Regions from separate parts of the uncultured Virgibacillus sp. genome, predicted to be linked through region 2. Evidence: predicted binding sites of a transcription regulator. Region 2 holds the regulator's gene; the other holds the start of a gene.
The links. The regulator LexA, encoded in region 2, represses DNA repair genes until DNA is damaged. The targets are predictions, from matches to a motif close to CGAACATATGTTCG.
Positions count from the first base shown of each region.

Region 1: Q1A47_RS09400 (DNA repair exonuclease) is a predicted target of LexA. The motif match lies at 3,279-3,292, and genes of this name have one in related genera.

Region 1 is NZ_CANMAB010000033.1:21,239-30,109, reverse strand. Features, by position in the region: gene Q1A47_RS09415 (YhzD family protein) at 1-13, opposite strand, end outside; gene Q1A47_RS09410 (ABC transporter ATP-binding protein) at 711-1,610, shown strand; gene Q1A47_RS09405 (ABC transporter permease) at 1,603-2,853, shown strand; gene Q1A47_RS09400 (DNA repair exonuclease) at 3,335-4,561, shown strand; gene Q1A47_RS09395 (AAA family ATPase) at 4,571-7,513, shown strand; gene Q1A47_RS09390 (GbsR/MarR family transcriptional regulator) at 7,591-8,136, shown strand; gene yhaM (3'-5' exoribonuclease YhaM) at 8,242-8,871, shown strand, end outside.
Region 2 is NZ_CANMAB010000012.1:7,809-16,679, reverse strand. Features, by position in the region: gene Q1A47_RS04530 (cytochrome c biogenesis CcdA family protein) at 1-671, opposite strand, end outside; gene Q1A47_RS04525 (YneF family protein) at 852-1,073, opposite strand; gene sirA (sporulation inhibitor of replication protein SirA) at 1,119-1,577, opposite strand; gene tkt (transketolase) at 2,174-4,174, opposite strand; gene Q1A47_RS04510 (DUF896 domain-containing protein) at 4,281-4,517, opposite strand; gene Q1A47_RS04505 (recombinase family protein) at 4,635-5,273, opposite strand; gene lexA (transcriptional repressor LexA) at 5,556-6,179, shown strand; gene Q1A47_RS04495 (hypothetical protein) at 6,342-6,533, shown strand; gene Q1A47_RS04490 (hypothetical protein) at 6,716-6,901, shown strand; gene Q1A47_RS04485 (hypothetical protein) at 6,997-7,290, shown strand; gene Q1A47_RS04480 (CBO0543 family protein) at 7,380-7,943, opposite strand; gene Q1A47_RS04475 (undecaprenyl-diphosphatase) at 8,186-8,785, shown strand.

The sequences.
Region 1 (8,871 bases), on a different contig from region 2:
TATAGTTTCTCATAACATATGCTCCTCCTTGAAGTAACTTACTTATATATATTCGACAGGACTGCGTAAATTCCTTCATTAAAACCCCTTTTCTTTAACGTGTAAGTAGACTTGATAATTTAAAAGATTCGTATGTATACTGTGTGTAAATTTTACCTTATTATAAGGTGAAATAGCTAACTTTGAAAACATAGATCCGAGAAAAACGGGAGGATTAGCGGTTACGTAGGGTGGATTTAGTATAAAAGTCACAAGTTTCCCGATGAGCAAATATTTTAAGAGAGAAAGGTGAAATTAAGTTTATTATTACTACTTGCGAAGATATTTGATTGAATTTTATATTTGATAGGGATGATAGGTGTTAAAGGAGGATTTCTCGCTAATCGAGCAGGACTCTGATATCTATTTGGTACAGAGTGTTATTCCACATATGGCATTAAGGTTCTTACTTGAAGCAATCATGTGAAACCAATATAGGGGGATAAACCAAATCCCCAATTGATTGAATTTTCACTATTACAAGAAACTAATCAACTTAAGGCAAGGCTTTAGGATAGCATGTAATATATATTTTCTCTTGGTTTATAGTCATGTTATTCGTAGGATGTTGCACATTACGTTTCTGCTTTCGTAGCAAAAGCTCAGGCTAAAATGAAACAATTAACCATTTGGATCGTAGTACAGATTAAAGAAAAGGGGGAAGGATTTTAATGACGCTAAAAATAGAAGATGTGACAAAGCGATTTGGCTCACATACGGCTGTAGACGCACTTTCTTTAGAGATCCCTGAAAAGGAAATGTTCGGCTTCCTTGGGGGAAATGGTGCAGGTAAGACGACAACATTTCGAATGATATTAGGCTTATTAGATCGAACAGAAGGAAATATTTCTTGGAATGGTGAAGCCATACATTATGATAAAAGTCATTTAATAGGGTATCTCCCAGAAGAAAGAGGACTATATCCAAAGCTAACCGTTAAAGACCAGCTTATTTATTTAGGAAAGCTTCGTGGTATGAAAAAAATTGAAGTAGTAGATAAACTAACGGGATGGCTTGAACGATTCAAGATACCAGAATACATGAATAAGAAGGTGGAAGAGCTATCCAAAGGTAATCAGCAAAAAATTCAATTCATCTCATCCATCATTCATCAACCTAAATTAGTTATTTTAGATGAACCGTTTTCTGGACTTGATCCGGTCAATGTTGAAATGCTTAAAGAAGCAGTAATCGATTTAAAAGACAAGGGAACATCTATAGTATTTTCTTCTCATCGCATGGAGCATGTGGAAGAGCTATGTGAGCATCTCTGCATTCTTCATAAAGGAAAGCAGGTTGTTCAAGGGTCATTACAGGATATTAAACGCTCATATGGTAGGAAAAATTTAATTATTCATGCATCGTTTCCATTGGATTTTCTGCAAAGTTTTCCTGGAGTGGTGACCTATAAGAATGTAATGGAAGGTTGCCGCTTACAAATAGAAAGTGAAGCAATTTCGCAGGATATATTTCAAGCGCTGCAAGGAAAAGGATTTATTCGTAAATTTGAATTAGAAGAACCTTCGTTAAATGATATTTTCATAGAGAAAGTGGGTGCGTCTTATGAATAAGTTCTGGATTATCCTTGGACACACATATATGACTCGAATAAAAACAAAGTCATTTATTATTACCACCTTACTTTCGTTACTATTAATTATTGGCCTGGTGAATATTCAGTCCATTATAGACATGTTCTCTAATGATAAAGCAGATCAGATAGTCGTTATCGATGATTCCAATGAACTTTTTGAACCGTTGAATGAGCTTGTAGAACAATCGAATGAAAAAGTTGAACTAACTTCCTATAATGGAACGGTAGAAGAAGCAAAGCAGGCAGTACAGAATGAGGAATATAAGGCATTTATAAATTTATCGATCAATAAAAAGCAATTACCCGAAGCGACCTATTATGCAAATAATGTATCGGAAACAGGAAATCAGCTGTTTATAGAGCAACAACTCCAGCAATTGAAGGTATCCTATGCGACGGAACAAGCAGAGATTGATGCAGCTACATTAGCGGAGATTAATGCCCCGGTATCCTTTCAAACAGTTGCACTAGATAAAACGGCAAAGACAGATGAAGAGTTAAATCAAGCACGGGGAATTGTTTATGTGATGATGTTCGTATTATATATGGCAGTCATCATGTATGGAAACATGATAGCTACTGACGTAGCGACAGAGAAATCGTCAAGGGTGATGGAAATTTTAATCTCAAGTGCGTCACCAGTCACTCATATGTTTGCTAAAATTATTGGAATCGCATTGTTGGGATTGACTCAAATTGGTTTACTGCTCGTAGTCGGTTATACACAAATTCGTTCAAAGCAAGATGAGCTTACGGAGGGAGTCTTCACGTATTTTGGAATTGGTGACATGTCTATATCTATTTACGTGTATGCCATTGTATTTTTTATCTTAGGGTATTTACTCTATGGAACCCTTGCAGCTATGCTTGGTTCATTGGTGAGTAGGATTGAAGATGCACAGCAGTTAATTATGCCGATGACTTTTTTAATCATGATTGCTTTCTTTATCGCAATCTATGGATTAAGTATGCCAGAGTCGAGTTTAGTACAAATTACATCGTTCATACCATTTTTCTCACCTATAATTATGTTTTTAAGAGTTGGAATGCTTGATATACCTGTTTGGGAGGTAGCTTTATCTATCGGTATACTTGTAGCCACGATAGTATTATTAGCATTACTAGGTGCAAAAGTTTATAAAGGCGGAGTGCTGATGTACGGTCGATCCAGCTCTTTAAAAGATTTTAAAAAGGCAATCGCGCTATCAAAAAAAGAATAAATGTTAATCGTTTGCCTATTGATAGACCTTTACTTGTAGAAAACCTTTACGTTTTCTACAAGTTTTTTTATAGTCCAGGAAATTATAAAATTAGCCCATGTGGATAAATATGGGCCTGTTGAGCCGCGTCCAGCTCCGGCGCCCAGAAACGAGGTAACTTCACGAATCGCCCTGACGATAAGTCATCATCGGCTCGCAAGCACACCGTGCTCCTTAATCTCCGTTGACTCGCTTCAGTTGCTACGTTGCTAACAGGGCGGTTACGCTTTTGTTCATGTTAGAAAACCCCTGGCTATGCCGGGGGTTCATACGCTCGTTATTCATTAAGACGGTAAGCTAACAAATCGTTTGCCATCTTGAAAAGCTTTGTAAGCAGCAGAAATTGCTTGATTATACGGACAGCTATCTTTTTGTATGTAATTAATCGAACGTGCATTCTATTCGGTTGTTTGCTAAAATGAAGAAAGATGGAGGAATTTATATGTCAAAGCAATTATCGTTTATTCATGCTGCTGACTTGCATTTGGATAGTCCGTTTAAAGGATTAGCAAATACACCTGACCCTATATTTAAAGAGGTGAGGGAGAGTACATTTGTAGCATTAGATAACTTAGTACAAGCCGCTATTAATCAACGTGTTGATTTCGTGTTAATCGTTGGAGATTTGTTTGATAATGAAAAACAAAGTTTAAAAGCTCAAATACGATTAAAGAAAGCATTTGAAAAATTACAGAATCATGAAATTTATGTTTACATGTCTTATGGAAATCATGATTACATAAATGGGAATAAACATCCTGTAGCCTATCCCGATAATGTATATATATTTTCAAAGGAAGAGGTTCAACCTTTTCCGTACCAACGAAATGGAGAGGTATTAGCTTTGATTTACGGTTTTAGTTATGAGAATCGTGCTGTAGTAGCAAATAAAGTAAATGAATTTCAAATAACCGATACTTCAGTTCCATTTCATATCGCAATGCTACATGGAAGTGTTCAAAGTAATACAGAACATGACAGGTATGCGCCATTTCAAGTACAAGAACTATCTGAAAGGCACTTCGATTATTGGGCGCTTGGTCATATCCATAAACGACAAATTTTAAAAGAAACTCCTGCAATAGTCTATCCTGGAAATATCCAAGGCAGAAATCGAAAAGAAACAGGGATGAAAGGTTGTTATCATGTTGTATTAAATGAAGGAACGACTGATCTGGCTTTCATTCCACTGCAAGCCATTCAAATTAATCCACTTGTTGTTAATGTATCCCCATGTAATTCCGTACATGAAGTGGAATCGGTATTAATGGAGCATGTAAATAATCTTACCTATTCAACACCACAATTAATTGATTTAACTTTAATAAGTACGGATCAACGAATAACTAAATGGCAACAGGATGGTAGGATGGAAGAAATGATGGAGTTAATAAATGAGGCAACGATACAATCATCGGTTTGGAGTTATATTTTTCGATATAGCGTGAGTAAAAAGGTAGCTAGCTTTGATCGAGAATTATACAAGGGAGATCATTTCATTAGTGAATTACTCTATGAAATTGACAATCAATCCATTCAACCGTTTATTGCCGAAATATATCAACAGAAACGTGCTCGTAAATTTGTGGAACGATTAACAATAGAAGAAGAGATGGCATTGAAAACAGCTGTTAAAGAATTACTTATTTATGAGCTATTAAAGGAATGAGGGAAGAGCGTGAAATTTGAACAAGCTACCATATTTGGCTTTGGTAAATGGGTAGACGATACGATCGATTTTTCAAACCAACAGGTAACGTATATTTATGGAGAAAACGAATCAGGCAAATCAACCTTACATACTTTCATTCTTTTTATGCTTTTTGGTTTACCACCTAAGCAACGAGAGTTTTATCGACCAAAAACGAGTGGGAAAATGGGGGGAAGACTTACCGTTGTTGATAAGGGAGTACGATTTACTATTGAGCGATTTCATGAAGTACGAAATGGTGCTGCTGTTTGTTACACTGCTGATGGCAATGAAGAAGAGGAGCAATGGTTAAAAGAACGTTTAAAAGGAATGAATTATGCTATCTACCAATCAATCTTTTCATTTTCTGCAAATGATTTAGCTACTATAACAACGATGAAAGAAGATGATCTGGGGGATGTTATTTTAGGCATTGGTATGACGGGCTCTACGAATTTGTATACCGTTGAGAAGCAATTGGATTCTAAAATAGGTGAGTTATATAAACCATACGGCAAAAAACCAGCGATTAACCAGCAATTAAGTAATTTACAGCAAATGCAAGAACGTTTAGATAAATGGAAAAAATCGGAAGGTTCCTATCGAAATAAGAAATTAGAAGCTCAGCAAATAGAAAAGGAACTACAGGCGCTTCGAATTGATTTAGAACAAGAAACGGCAAAGCGAATTAAGTTGGAAAAGAAGCATCATGCTTGGCCAATTATTCAGGAATATCAAGCAGTTATGGAACGGTTACAACACTTACCTGAAGTGTTAGCTTTTCCGGAGAGTGGCAGAGAGAGATTGGAAAAGCAAAAAGAGTTGTTACTACCACTTAAAAGTGAAAATGCAGTTTCACATGAAAATATACGTCGGTTATCCGAAACGATTCATTCATTAGAGGAGAGAAAAGTAAACGAAGTTATTATACAGGAAGCAAAGGATTTATTAGCGGATAAAGCTTCTTATGAAGCGTACCAACAAGAAAATAACAGACTGCAGGTTGCATTACAAAAGCAACAGCTACATATTGAAAAAACGTTAGAAAATCTAAACATTTCTTTAAATGAAGAAGACTTACAAAACACTCATCTATCCTTTCACACAGAAAAGCATTGGAAGCATATAAAAAACGACTTGGATAAGCTTGATCTTGAAAAAGAGCAATTAGATATAGAACGTAACCAACTTAACAAACAGCGAACGATCTTATGGAATCAAATAGATACTGGAAGAGAAAATCTTTATCCAGAGAGAACAATCGATGAATGGCAACATCAGTTGATATCTGTTAAGCATTCGGAAATGCTACAGCAAATAAACCATGTTCAAAACCAACGAAGTAAAGACTGGCAGTATAAGAAATTAATGAAAGAAAGAAAAGCAAAATACATTGTGTTAGCAGCAATTTCAGCAGCTTTGATTTGTTTACTGGTCGCAATAACAATAGAACGAAATTTATTCTTGGTAATTGCTATGTTTGTGTTGATGACAGGTGTAGGTCAATGGTTTTGGCAAAAAAAATCAATAGCTGAAATTGATCATATGCTACATTCAGAAAAACCGCAGCCAAGTAATAACGTCACGGAGAAGGAATGTTTAGAATTAGAAAGTAAGCTTGAACAGCAACAGCAGTTAAAGAATGAGATTCGGTCATTACAAGAGCAGCTAAAAACAACCGAAATATCCTTATTACAATGGGAAGAAAAACAGTTCCAGCATATGGAAAGATATCAACGGATCGAAAATCAAATGAAGGAACAACACGAACAATATCCCTTTTTACAGGAGATTAATCCGACTTACTGGCCGGAATTTTTCCATGAACTAAAAAATAGTATTAGAATGTCGAAGCAATTGCAGGAATATAGAGACAGAATTACGGAAAATCAAGAAGCATTAGAAAAAATGTCAGATAGAATATCAATGTTTTTATCAAAAGTAAATCGGGATGGGAAAGGTAAACCCATTAAACAGCAGTATGATTGGATTATGCATATCGTTGAGGAAAACGATGAAACGATAAAGCAACTAGACTTTAATCAGCAACTACTTCAGGAGACAATGGAAAATCAATATAATCTGAATGAAAAAATGAAAACCTATGAACAAGAAATGGCAAAGTTATTTACAATTGCCGAGGTTAATTCAGAGGAGGATTTCTATAAGAAGGCCAAAATAGTAGACGAAAAACGTACCTTAACTAATAGCAGAGCAAAGCTGGAAAGTCAACTCTCTGCCTTGTTTAAGGCTACTACTTGGCAGCATTATACGCAAGAGGACATGGATGCAGATTCCTTACGAATGGAGTTAGAGCAAACAAAAGAACGCATAAGCAATTTAGAAGAAGCTCTAGAAAAAGGCAGACAGACTTTGGCAGATCGTAATGCCATGATAACCTCAATAGAAATGTCTGAAGAATATTCAGATTCCATACATCTTATAGAGCAAGATAAGGAAAAACTAAACCAGTTAGTAAAAAAATGGGCTGTTATGAAAACGGCCAAAGAATTACTACTCAGAACGAAGCGGTCTTACCGCGATAAATATTTGAGCGAAATTATCGAGGAAACGTCATTATTTTTTGCAGAATTGACCGGAAATCGATATCAAAAAGTATATCCTCCATCACAGGATGTTCCGTTTAAGGTAGAGAGAAATGATGGCACGCGCTTTACGATAAAGGAGTTATCACAGGGAACGATTGATCAGTTATATGTTTCCTTGCGATTAGCGATTAGTAGTAGTATGAGTGAAAGGCATGCACTACCGTTTATGATAGATGATGCATTTGTCCATTTTGATTCTATTCGTACGCAACGTATAATAAACATTTTAAATCGTATTGCTAAACAGCAGCAAGTCCTTGTTTTTACATGTAAAAAAGAAATGGTTGAAGCTTCAGAAAATAAAAGTTATATACATCTATGAAATTCTGTTCGCATTAATTAACAAATAATGATAAACTATTTGCAGATTATATATATATGCAGGTGGAGGGACATCCATTGCCAGAGGAAAATGTATCAAAAGATTGGGAATTATATGATGAGACAATAGAAAAATTCATTCAAGTCATTGCTAAAAATATGAATTTATATGGTATCACATCTTCTGTTGGAAGATTATACGGTGTTTTATATTTTGCAGATCAACCGATGACGTTGGACGATATGCGCGATGCCTTAGAAATGAGTAAAACAAGTATGTCTACAGGTGTTCGATCATTATCTGATATGAAGATGGTTGAATCAACATTTAAGAAAGGCATACGAAAGGATTTGTATCAATCAGAAGAAGATTGGTATAAATCATTTACTTCATTATTTGGTAACCGTTGGCGCCATCATACAGAGACAAACATCGAGGAAGCCGATGAAGCTATTGCGGAATTGGAAAAGATTTATGAAGAGACAGATGATGAAAACCTAAAAAATAAAATAAGTAAAGATATTGAACGTCTACGATATGCACAGAATTATTATGAATGGTTAATGAAGTTTATTCAGGTAATTGAATCCGGAAAGATCTTCGACTATATTCCAAAACATTAATGGACAACGGAGATTGACAGATAAATGGGCTTTGGCTATTTAATGTCAGTCTCTTTTTGTTTAGATAATCTAGAACAGGCACGAATATCTAAGGGGGAGAATCAAATGAATAGTGACCTTAAAAAAGGAATTGGCCAAGTCACCATTGGCGATTCCTATGATGGATTTCTACTTATAAGAGAAGCTACAAAAGGATTAACAAGTAATGGAAAACCTTTTTTGACACTTATACTAAGCGACGCAACGGGAGAGATTGAAGCAAAGCTTTGGGATAGTACAAAAGAAGATGAAGCCACCTTCATTGCTGAACAAATAGTGAAAGTCTCAGGAGAAGTGAATCAATTTCGCGGAAAAGCACAGTTGAAAATTTTGTCATTACGTCCTGCACAGCCTACAGACGGTGTACATGTTTCTGACTTTATAGAAAAAGCACCTATTGAAAAAGATAGATTAATAGAGAAGTTAACAGAAGCTATATTTGAAATGCAAAACCCTACGTTACAACGAATAGTTCGGGCTTTTATAAAGAAGTATCAGGAAGCATTACTCATCTATCCAGCAGCTGCTAAAAATCATCATGACTATGCATCAGGCTTAGCCCACCACATTGTGAGTATGCTGGCAATTGCGAAAGAAATGCATAAATTATATCCAGAATTGAATAAGGATTTACTGTATGCGGGAATTATCCTCCATGATATTGGTAAGGTCAAAGAATTGTCTGGTGTTGTGACA
Region 2 (8,871 bases):
TATGAGGTTAATGCCGTCATCCAATTAAAAAATAAAGCAACCCCCATAACGATCATGATGTAACCGCCTATTTTTACAAGTCTCGTACTGTACTTCTTTATCCAATTGAGCTTTCCGATAAAAAAAGATAAGACAAAAAACGGGACGGAAAAACCTAATATATAGCTTACCATCATAAGCACACCAATGTCCGGATTATTAGCTGCTAAAGTTAAGACGATACCTAGAATTGGACCAGTACAAGGTGTCCAACCTAAAGAAAATGCTAATCCAATTAAGAATGATCCAATAAAACCGGCAGGCCTATTTTTGAACGTTATTTTCTTATTTTTCATCAAAAAATCAAAATTTAATACACCGACAATAACAAGCCCGAAGAAAATAATAATAATGGCGCCTACTTGTCTTATGATATCTTGATACATAATTAAGAATTGCGAGATGCTTAAGCTTGCAAATCCCATCATAATAAAGACAGCAGAAAATCCTAATAAAAAGAATAAGGTATGTAAGATACTTTTCAGATTGAGCATTTTATTATCATCTTTTAGTTCACTTACACTCATTCCAGTAATATAAGATAAAAAAGCTGGATAAAGTGGTAACACACAAGGCGAGATAAACGAGAGAAAACCAGCCCCGAAAGCGATAAACACATTTATGTCAGACATGATATACCTCCTATTTGCATGAATGCATCTATTGTATCAAATCAAGCGATTACATAGGACTCCTATTTTTGACAATAAACCAAAAGTTTAAAGTTGTTATACGAAATTAGAATACCCCTTACCATTAGAGCAAGGGGTATGGTTGCAGCTATGAACGCTTCTAAGTATATCAATAAGTGCCTATTTTCCTGATTGATTGTTCATTGCACGCATCATTTGATTAATTTTCTTTTGTGATGGTTTTTGACCCATTTGCATCATTAATGTGCGAAGCATCTGTTCATTAATCGGTGGATTCTTTTTTAAGTAGCTCATCATATATTTTCTAGCAATGAAAAATCCAAGAGCAACACCAACAATTAACGCTGCTATAGCAATTAGTACGACCCAGATCGTGTCCATGTAAAGCTTTCCTCCTTCGTGTTGTCTCTTATACAGTATAGTAAATCAAAGAAAAGAATACAATACTTGTTCTTCCTGATTTTTGCTATGTGTAAGAATAGGAGCTAACCATCCAAAATTTTGAATATTATCTCCTATTACAAAAAGCAATCGCTGCATTTGTCTTAGAACAGGAAAAAGCAGCTCTTCTGCATCCTGTAGTGATTTACAACGAAATTTTAATTGATTTTCATTTATATGTAAAGAAATAAACGCATCCCTACTATAAATTTTCAATCCCTTCTCTTCATTTTGCTCCAAAATTCTTAAATGTCGATAGTTTGTTAAATGGTTGATAATTTCACTATAACTAAATGGATACGTAATATAATTAAACTGCATAGCTAAGTCTTTTCGATCTGAGTTCATTTGATAATCCTTTAAGAATCGATATAGAACTCCACTTTTATGGAAGTAATGGTTGGCGACCTCTTCTTTAATCCAATAGATAGAATACGTATACATAGGATCTCCCCCTCTATATAATCTATTATACGGATTCTATTTTAAAATTATGTCAGATTGTATTGTAAAAATGCACTTCTTTTGTCGATTCAGAAAAAATAAGATTGTTATATTTACTATGCGTAACGTCAAATATATTTCCTAAAAGAAATAGCAGCCAAATCGGTCGCTTTTCGTTGGACTAAAGAAGTTAGACTAGCTGGACGCGGCTTAACACGTCCATATTTACCCACATGGGCAAATTTTACAATTTCCTAGACGATAAAAAAGAGGCTCGGACAAAACACAACTTTTCTTTACTCATAATAAGCATAATCATGTTATCAATAGGAGGATCTTCGCCGCACCGTGAACATATACGCGTTTTCCGCTGGAACGCCCACAGCTAACTTGGTAAAGAGAAACACGTTACCACGTGGATCTTCGGACTCGTGCTGTTCCCGCTGGAGTCTCACTTATTTCAGGTGCTAATTTAATTTTTCTAATCAAAAAATGAGCGATAATTAATTTCAACTAATTATCGCTCGTTTTTAATTGTTTCTTCATTCTTTTGTCTCAGCCTCTTTGGCTATAAACGTGTTATATCTTATTTAAAGTTATTCCATCATTGATTCAACGTGTTTCACAACATTTTCCACAGTAAAACCATACTCTTCGATGACTTTTTCTCCTTTTGCGGATGCACCAAATGTATCAATTCCAATAACCTTACCGTGATCACCGATATATCGTTCCCAACCGAATGGGGAAGCCATTTCAATTGCAACCCGGCGTTTTACTTCAGATGGGATAATTTGTTGCTTATATGAGTCAGCTTGTACATTAAAACGATCCCATGACGGCATGCTGATAACCCGGACATCGATCCCCTTCTCTTTCAGTTCAGCTTGTGCTTGAATTGCCAATTGAACTTCAGATCCAGTTGCTAATAGCAAGGCATCAGGTGTTGCCTTCTCCGCATCACTTACAACATAAGCACCTTTTTTCACACCCTCGTAAGCATGCTCTTTTGTACCAGATAATGTCGGTAGATTTTGTCTCGTAAGAACAAGTGCTGTAGGTGTATCTGTCGATTCCAGAGCCAAGCGCCAAGCAGCTTGTGTTTCATTTCCATCAGCTGGACGAATAAGTGATAATCCAGGCATTGCGCGTAATGAAGCTAATTGTTCGATCGGTTCATGAGTTGGCCCATCTTCACCAACAGCAATCGAATCATGCGTGAAAACATACGTTACCGGTGTATTCATAATAGAAGATAGACGAACTGCCGGACGCAAGTAATCACTAAATACAAAAAATGTTCCAGCATACACATTTAATCCACCATGTAATGCCATACCATTCAATGCTGCTCCCATTGCATGTTCTCTTACGCCAAACCATATATTTCTCCCGGCATAATTGGTGCGTGAAAAATCATCTTCATCATTTATTGTAGTTTTATTCGAGCCAGCTAGATCCGCACTTCCACCAAAGAAGTTCGGTACAGCTTTTGCAATTGCATTCAGTACTTTACCTGAGGAAGCTCTTGTAGCTAGTGTATCCTTATCAGGCTCAAATACTGGAAGGTCTTTTTCCCAATCGACAGGTAATTCACCATTTAAAGCGAGTTCAAATTCGCTTGCTAATTTAGGATATCTTTCTTTATATACTTCTAGTAGTTGATTCCAATTATCTTCTACTTCAGCACCATGCTTAACAATTTTTTCGTTAAAATCTGCGTATACTTCCTGTGGTACATGAAAATCATCATGTCCCCAATTATAGAATTCTTTTGTTAATTTTACTTCATCTGTGCCGAGAGGAGCCCCATGGGAAGCAGCAGATGCTGATTTGTTGGGTGACCCATATCCAATTACTGTTTTTATCTCAATTAGTGTAGGTTGCTCACTATTCGTTTGCGCAGCTTTAATAGCATTTCGAATTGCGTTTACATCATTGCCATCCTCAACAGTTAACACTTGCCATCCATAAGCCTTGAAGCGTTGTTCTGTGTTGTCAGAGAATGAACGATTTAGATCACCATCAAGTGATATATCATTCGAATCGTATAAAGCAATTAGTTTACCTAAGCCTAAATGACCAGCAAGTGAAGCGGCTTCGTGTGAAATTCCTTCCATTAAGTCTCCATCACTTACAATGGCATACGTATAATGGTCGACAATATTTATATCTTCCGTATTAAATTTTGCAGCAAGATGAGCTTCTGCCATTGCCATTCCAACAGACATAGCGATACCTTGTCCGAGCGGTCCTGTGGTGGCTTCTACACCATCTGTATGATGAACTTCTGGATGTCCAGGTGTCTTAGAACCCCATTGACGGAATGATTTCAAGTCCTCAATGGTTACATTGTATCCTGATAAATGTAGTAAACTATAAAGCAGCATTGACCCATGCCCTGCCGATAGTACAAAGCGATCACGATTAAACCATGTTGAATGTTTAGGATTATGATTCATAAAGTCAGTCCATAATGTATATGCCATCGGTGCAGCTCCCATTGGTAATCCTGGATGTCCAGAATTTGCATGTTCAATGGCATCAATGGATAACGTACGAATGGTATTAATTGATTGTTGTTCCATATTCGACATAAGATTACTCCTTCCACTATTCCAAGCTTTTGTATACTCTTTTTATTCTATAACGAAACATAGTTTGCCACAAGCAAAACAATGTGTGTGTCAAGTACCATGACACTTACTCTTTATCTTTTTCTTGATTTTGCATGTCCTTTACCTTTTGTGGTGTTACATCATTGCCATTTGGGTCAACAACTGTCATCGATTTAAATTGATTTTTAAATGAGCTTCGAACGTTTTGCAAGTACTCTTGACGTAACTTTTCTTGCTCCTTCTTTTCAACTGCAGATAGACCTTCTTCTTTTGCTTTTTTTGCTAATACATTTATACGTTCTATTTTATCTTTAGATAGCATCTAATAACCTCCAGTTTCATATAGAAAGTTTTGAAATTGTAGTTGTACGAAAATAGAAAAGGCAAGAACATAATTAGTGTTCTTGCCTTTTTATCTTACCTCTACCATATCATATATTCAAGTATTTTGAAATTCCTGATACCTTCTATGGACCGTAGCCTTCGAAACGGAATAACCTAATCCATTTAATGTAGTGGCAATCTCTTCGAATGTCAGATTGTTTTCCCGCAGACGTACCACTTCTTCAATAGGAAAAGTCTTTCGCTCACGACCAGGTGCCTTATCTTGATTGGATAAATTGTTACTAGGATTATAGCCGTTTTTAATAGCTCTTTGAATACCTCTTTTTATTTTAGCATTATGTATTTTTCGCTGATATTCTTCCACAATGCCAACAATTTGAAGAACCATGGAATCTGCTTCAGATAGTTCTAACTTACCATCATGGTAAGAAGTATAGATGGGTATGTTTAATTTATGTAGTTGATGGAACAGCGCTATTTTTGTATTACCTCTACCTAGACGAGTTTCGTCCTGAATGAGTAAACAGTCTGCCTCTCCATCAGAAAACAGATCAAGCAACTGAAAAATGCCATCTCTATCAATCTTATAGCCACTCTCTTGTTCTTGGATGCAACAACTAACCGTTAAATGATTGTTTGTTGCTAATTCCATTAATTCATGCTTTTGTCTTGCAAGTGACGTTTCCTGTGTTTCCTTATCTGTACTAACTCTGCAATAAATAATTGCCCTCAACATACTATCTCCCTATGAAAATAATTAACTAGTGATAATAGAATAATATAAGAATCCGAGCGTTAGTGCAAAAGCAATGAGGTAGAATGCGTCTGTTTTTGTTATTTTTTGGAACATTGAAACAGGCCTCCTTATCAGTATAGGAACTTTTGTTCGCTTGTTGTTTTAAGTATTACACGAACATACGATCTTGTCAAGGTGTTTTTCGAACGAACGTTTGCATTTCCAACAACCCGATGGTAAACTAGTTATAATTAATCCTATGTGCGAGGTGATCAATACATGACTAAACTATCGAAAAGGCAGCAAATGATACTTGACTACATTAAAGATGAAGTAACAAAAAAAGGATACCCACCTTCTGTACGTGAAATTGCCGAAGCCGTTGGACTAGCATCTAGTTCAACTGTTCATGGTCATCTTTCCAGGCTAGAAAGTAAGGGTTTTATTCGCAGAGATCCTACTAAGCCTAGAGCTATAGAGGTATTAGATCTTTCTCAAGATAATAATATACCTAGAAATGAAGCGCGCTATGCACCAGTCATTGGAAAAGTTACTGCCGGTCTTCCAATAACAGCAGTAGAGAATATTGAGGAATTTATTCCATTGCCATCCAATAGTGCGAGTCCAGATGATAACTTATTTGTACTTGTCATTGAAGGTGAAAGTATGATAGAAGCCGGTATTTTGGATGGAGACATGGTAATAGTAAAGCAACAGAACACTGCTATCAACAGTGATATCGTTGTAGCGATGACAGATGAAAATGAGGCAACGGTTAAACGTTTCTTTAAAGAAAAGGATCATATTCGTTTACAGCCTGAAAATTCAACAATGGAACCACTTATTTACGATAACGTAACGATTCTAGGTAAGGTTATCGGTCTATATAGAAACATCCATTAAAAACTGCCAATTGGCAGTTTTTTTATAGTCTAGGAAATAAAATTTGTCTATGTGGATAAAGATGGGCGTGAGCCATGTCTAGCTCCTGCACCCAGAAACGAGGTGATTTCACGAATCGCCCTAAGACCGGAGAAGACCAGGGGCTAAAAAATTGCCAATCATGTGAAGTCAAATGTGACACCTGGGGATATTATTTTACTGGATGACTCTGGTGGAAATCGTAGTCAAACAGTTGAATCATTAGAGGACATATTGGCTTATTTTCAAAGATTGAATTACCAAATGGTAACGGTCTTTGAATTACTCCTCTATGGTAGTACTAATCAGTTTAATCCATTGCTCTTTTATCCATAAAATCAAGACTATTATACATAGCCTTCTGAGTAGAAGGCATATTTTTTCCTTCATAAACATGATTGTTACCGCATTTAATTGGCTATCAGACAAAATAAAACGTTTATCATAAGACACAAGCCATCTCAAATATATGAACATTGAATATATTAGCATTATATCAATGAAAAGAAGGAAATAATATGTGGAAAAATAGTAGATGTGGTGGAAGAAATGATGATGTAGCAGGTGTGACAGACGCAAACGGCGATGACTTCGGTGGTGACGTTATTATAAATGATAATGACAACGATCTAAAATCGAGGAATCGAAATGTACCTTTGCAAAAATCTCTAATAGTGGGAATCCTATGTAGATGTCAGCTCTGATGCTGATTCAAGGAGAAAGAAGAAGAAAAAGAAAAAATATAGTGGGATATATTCTTATGTATCCCACTTATCCTTTAAAAGGTGAGTGATTTTTAATGGAGAGACCTAATCTATTTTCGTTAAAACCATATGACGACGGTTTTCCAGATCAACACATTACAAATAAATCCGTTGTTAAACATAGCGGTAATTCAGATGTCGATGTAAATGTGCATGTCGACACCAAACCGATCGCCTACGCTATGCTATGTACACTATTAGCTTCTAAGCAAATATCCAATGAAGAATTTGAAGAGGCGGTTAGTAGACTAGATAAATTAACAAATCGAGAGAAACGAAAAATGAAAAATGTAGATGACTTTATCAGGCCAAAGTTAAATAAGCGATGAAATTAAGAAGACTTTCTTCTTGATTTCATCGCTAAATCTTTGACTAACTCTACAATACATATTTCATAAACTCAATTTGAATCCTTATATTATTTATCGGTTATTTTTTTATAGCTATCCATATTATAAAAAAGATACGCTATCATAATTAAAAATAAGTAGATAAAAAAGTCATAGAATGTTGACCAACCCTTTGGATTATAAAAATCAATTGCATTAAATAAATTCATTCCTCCAAATGCGGCGATTGCAGCAAAAATACTACCTTTTAATAACGGATTCCAGTTTGGCTTAATTTGTAGAACAAACATGACTGCAACGGGAGCCATTGCCAAGTGATATGGAAGAAATAATAAAGGTGATATTGGAGAGAATTTCATAGGATAAGACCATAAACCATATGATAAAGCAATAAGGTCAATTAACAATGAAAGAATGATGGTGATAAATCCCCCGATTAAAAGCCGCCCTGTACTTTTCTTATTCCTAAACAAGAACCAAATGAGCCAAGGTATGATAAATAATCCAATACCTAGCCACCATTGCCATGAAAACAAAAATGCGTTAAATACAGCATCTACCATTAAGCGATTCACTTCAACTAATTGATTATAAGCATTTTCTGTTTGTTGTAATCCTTCGTTAACTGTCACTATTATCCCTCCGTTATAAACATAGCTTGTGTAATTTATTACCATTTATGTATAGTCAAATGAACTTGATTAATTAAAAAATGCTCATAGTAATATATAAAGTAAATAAGCTCTCTTCAAATCCCCTTTTCAATTCGTCGACTCTATTCTTGCAAGATTGTAAGAATGATGTAAGGAAAATAAATACCATATTGTAAATAAAATAACTATACTTTCCTCAGAACCCTAAGGAGGAAAGTTTTATGAATCTTAATCAAATGAATATTGACTTGTTTCGAATGGTGAATAATCTAGGTAAGGAGTTTTCCATACTAAATCCAATTATGACGTTCATTGCTGAATATATGATATTTTTTTTAGTTCTAGGCATCGTCATTTTCTGGTTTAGAAGACAAAAAAACAATCAGCTTATGATTATTTGCGGATCCATTACGTTTGTGTTAGCAGAAATAGTCGGAAAATTTGTAGGGAAATTCCATTCTAATCATCAACCTTTTGCTGAACTTGCTAATGTCCATAAGCTTGTAGAACATACGGTAGATAATTCTTTTCCAAGTGATCATACGATATTCTTCTTTTCTTTTTGTATGACTTTCTGGCTTTTCAAAAAGCAAGCGAAGGTGTTTTGGATGATGTTAGCCTTGATTTTAGGACTATCACGAATTTGGGTAGGTGTACATTATCCAGCAGATGTCTTTGTAGGAGCCATAATTAGTATTCTAGTTGCAATACTTGTGTATCAAATAGTACCGAAGCTTACTATTATAAGGAAATTGTTAGTTATTTACGAAAAAGGAGAGCGATTAATACTGCCAGCAAAAATGAAATCTAAAGAGCATTAACATATAAAAGGATAATAAAAATAAGCGATACTCCTCTTTCTTAACGTTTTTAATTTATACATAGAAATATAAGAAACAGAAGCTTA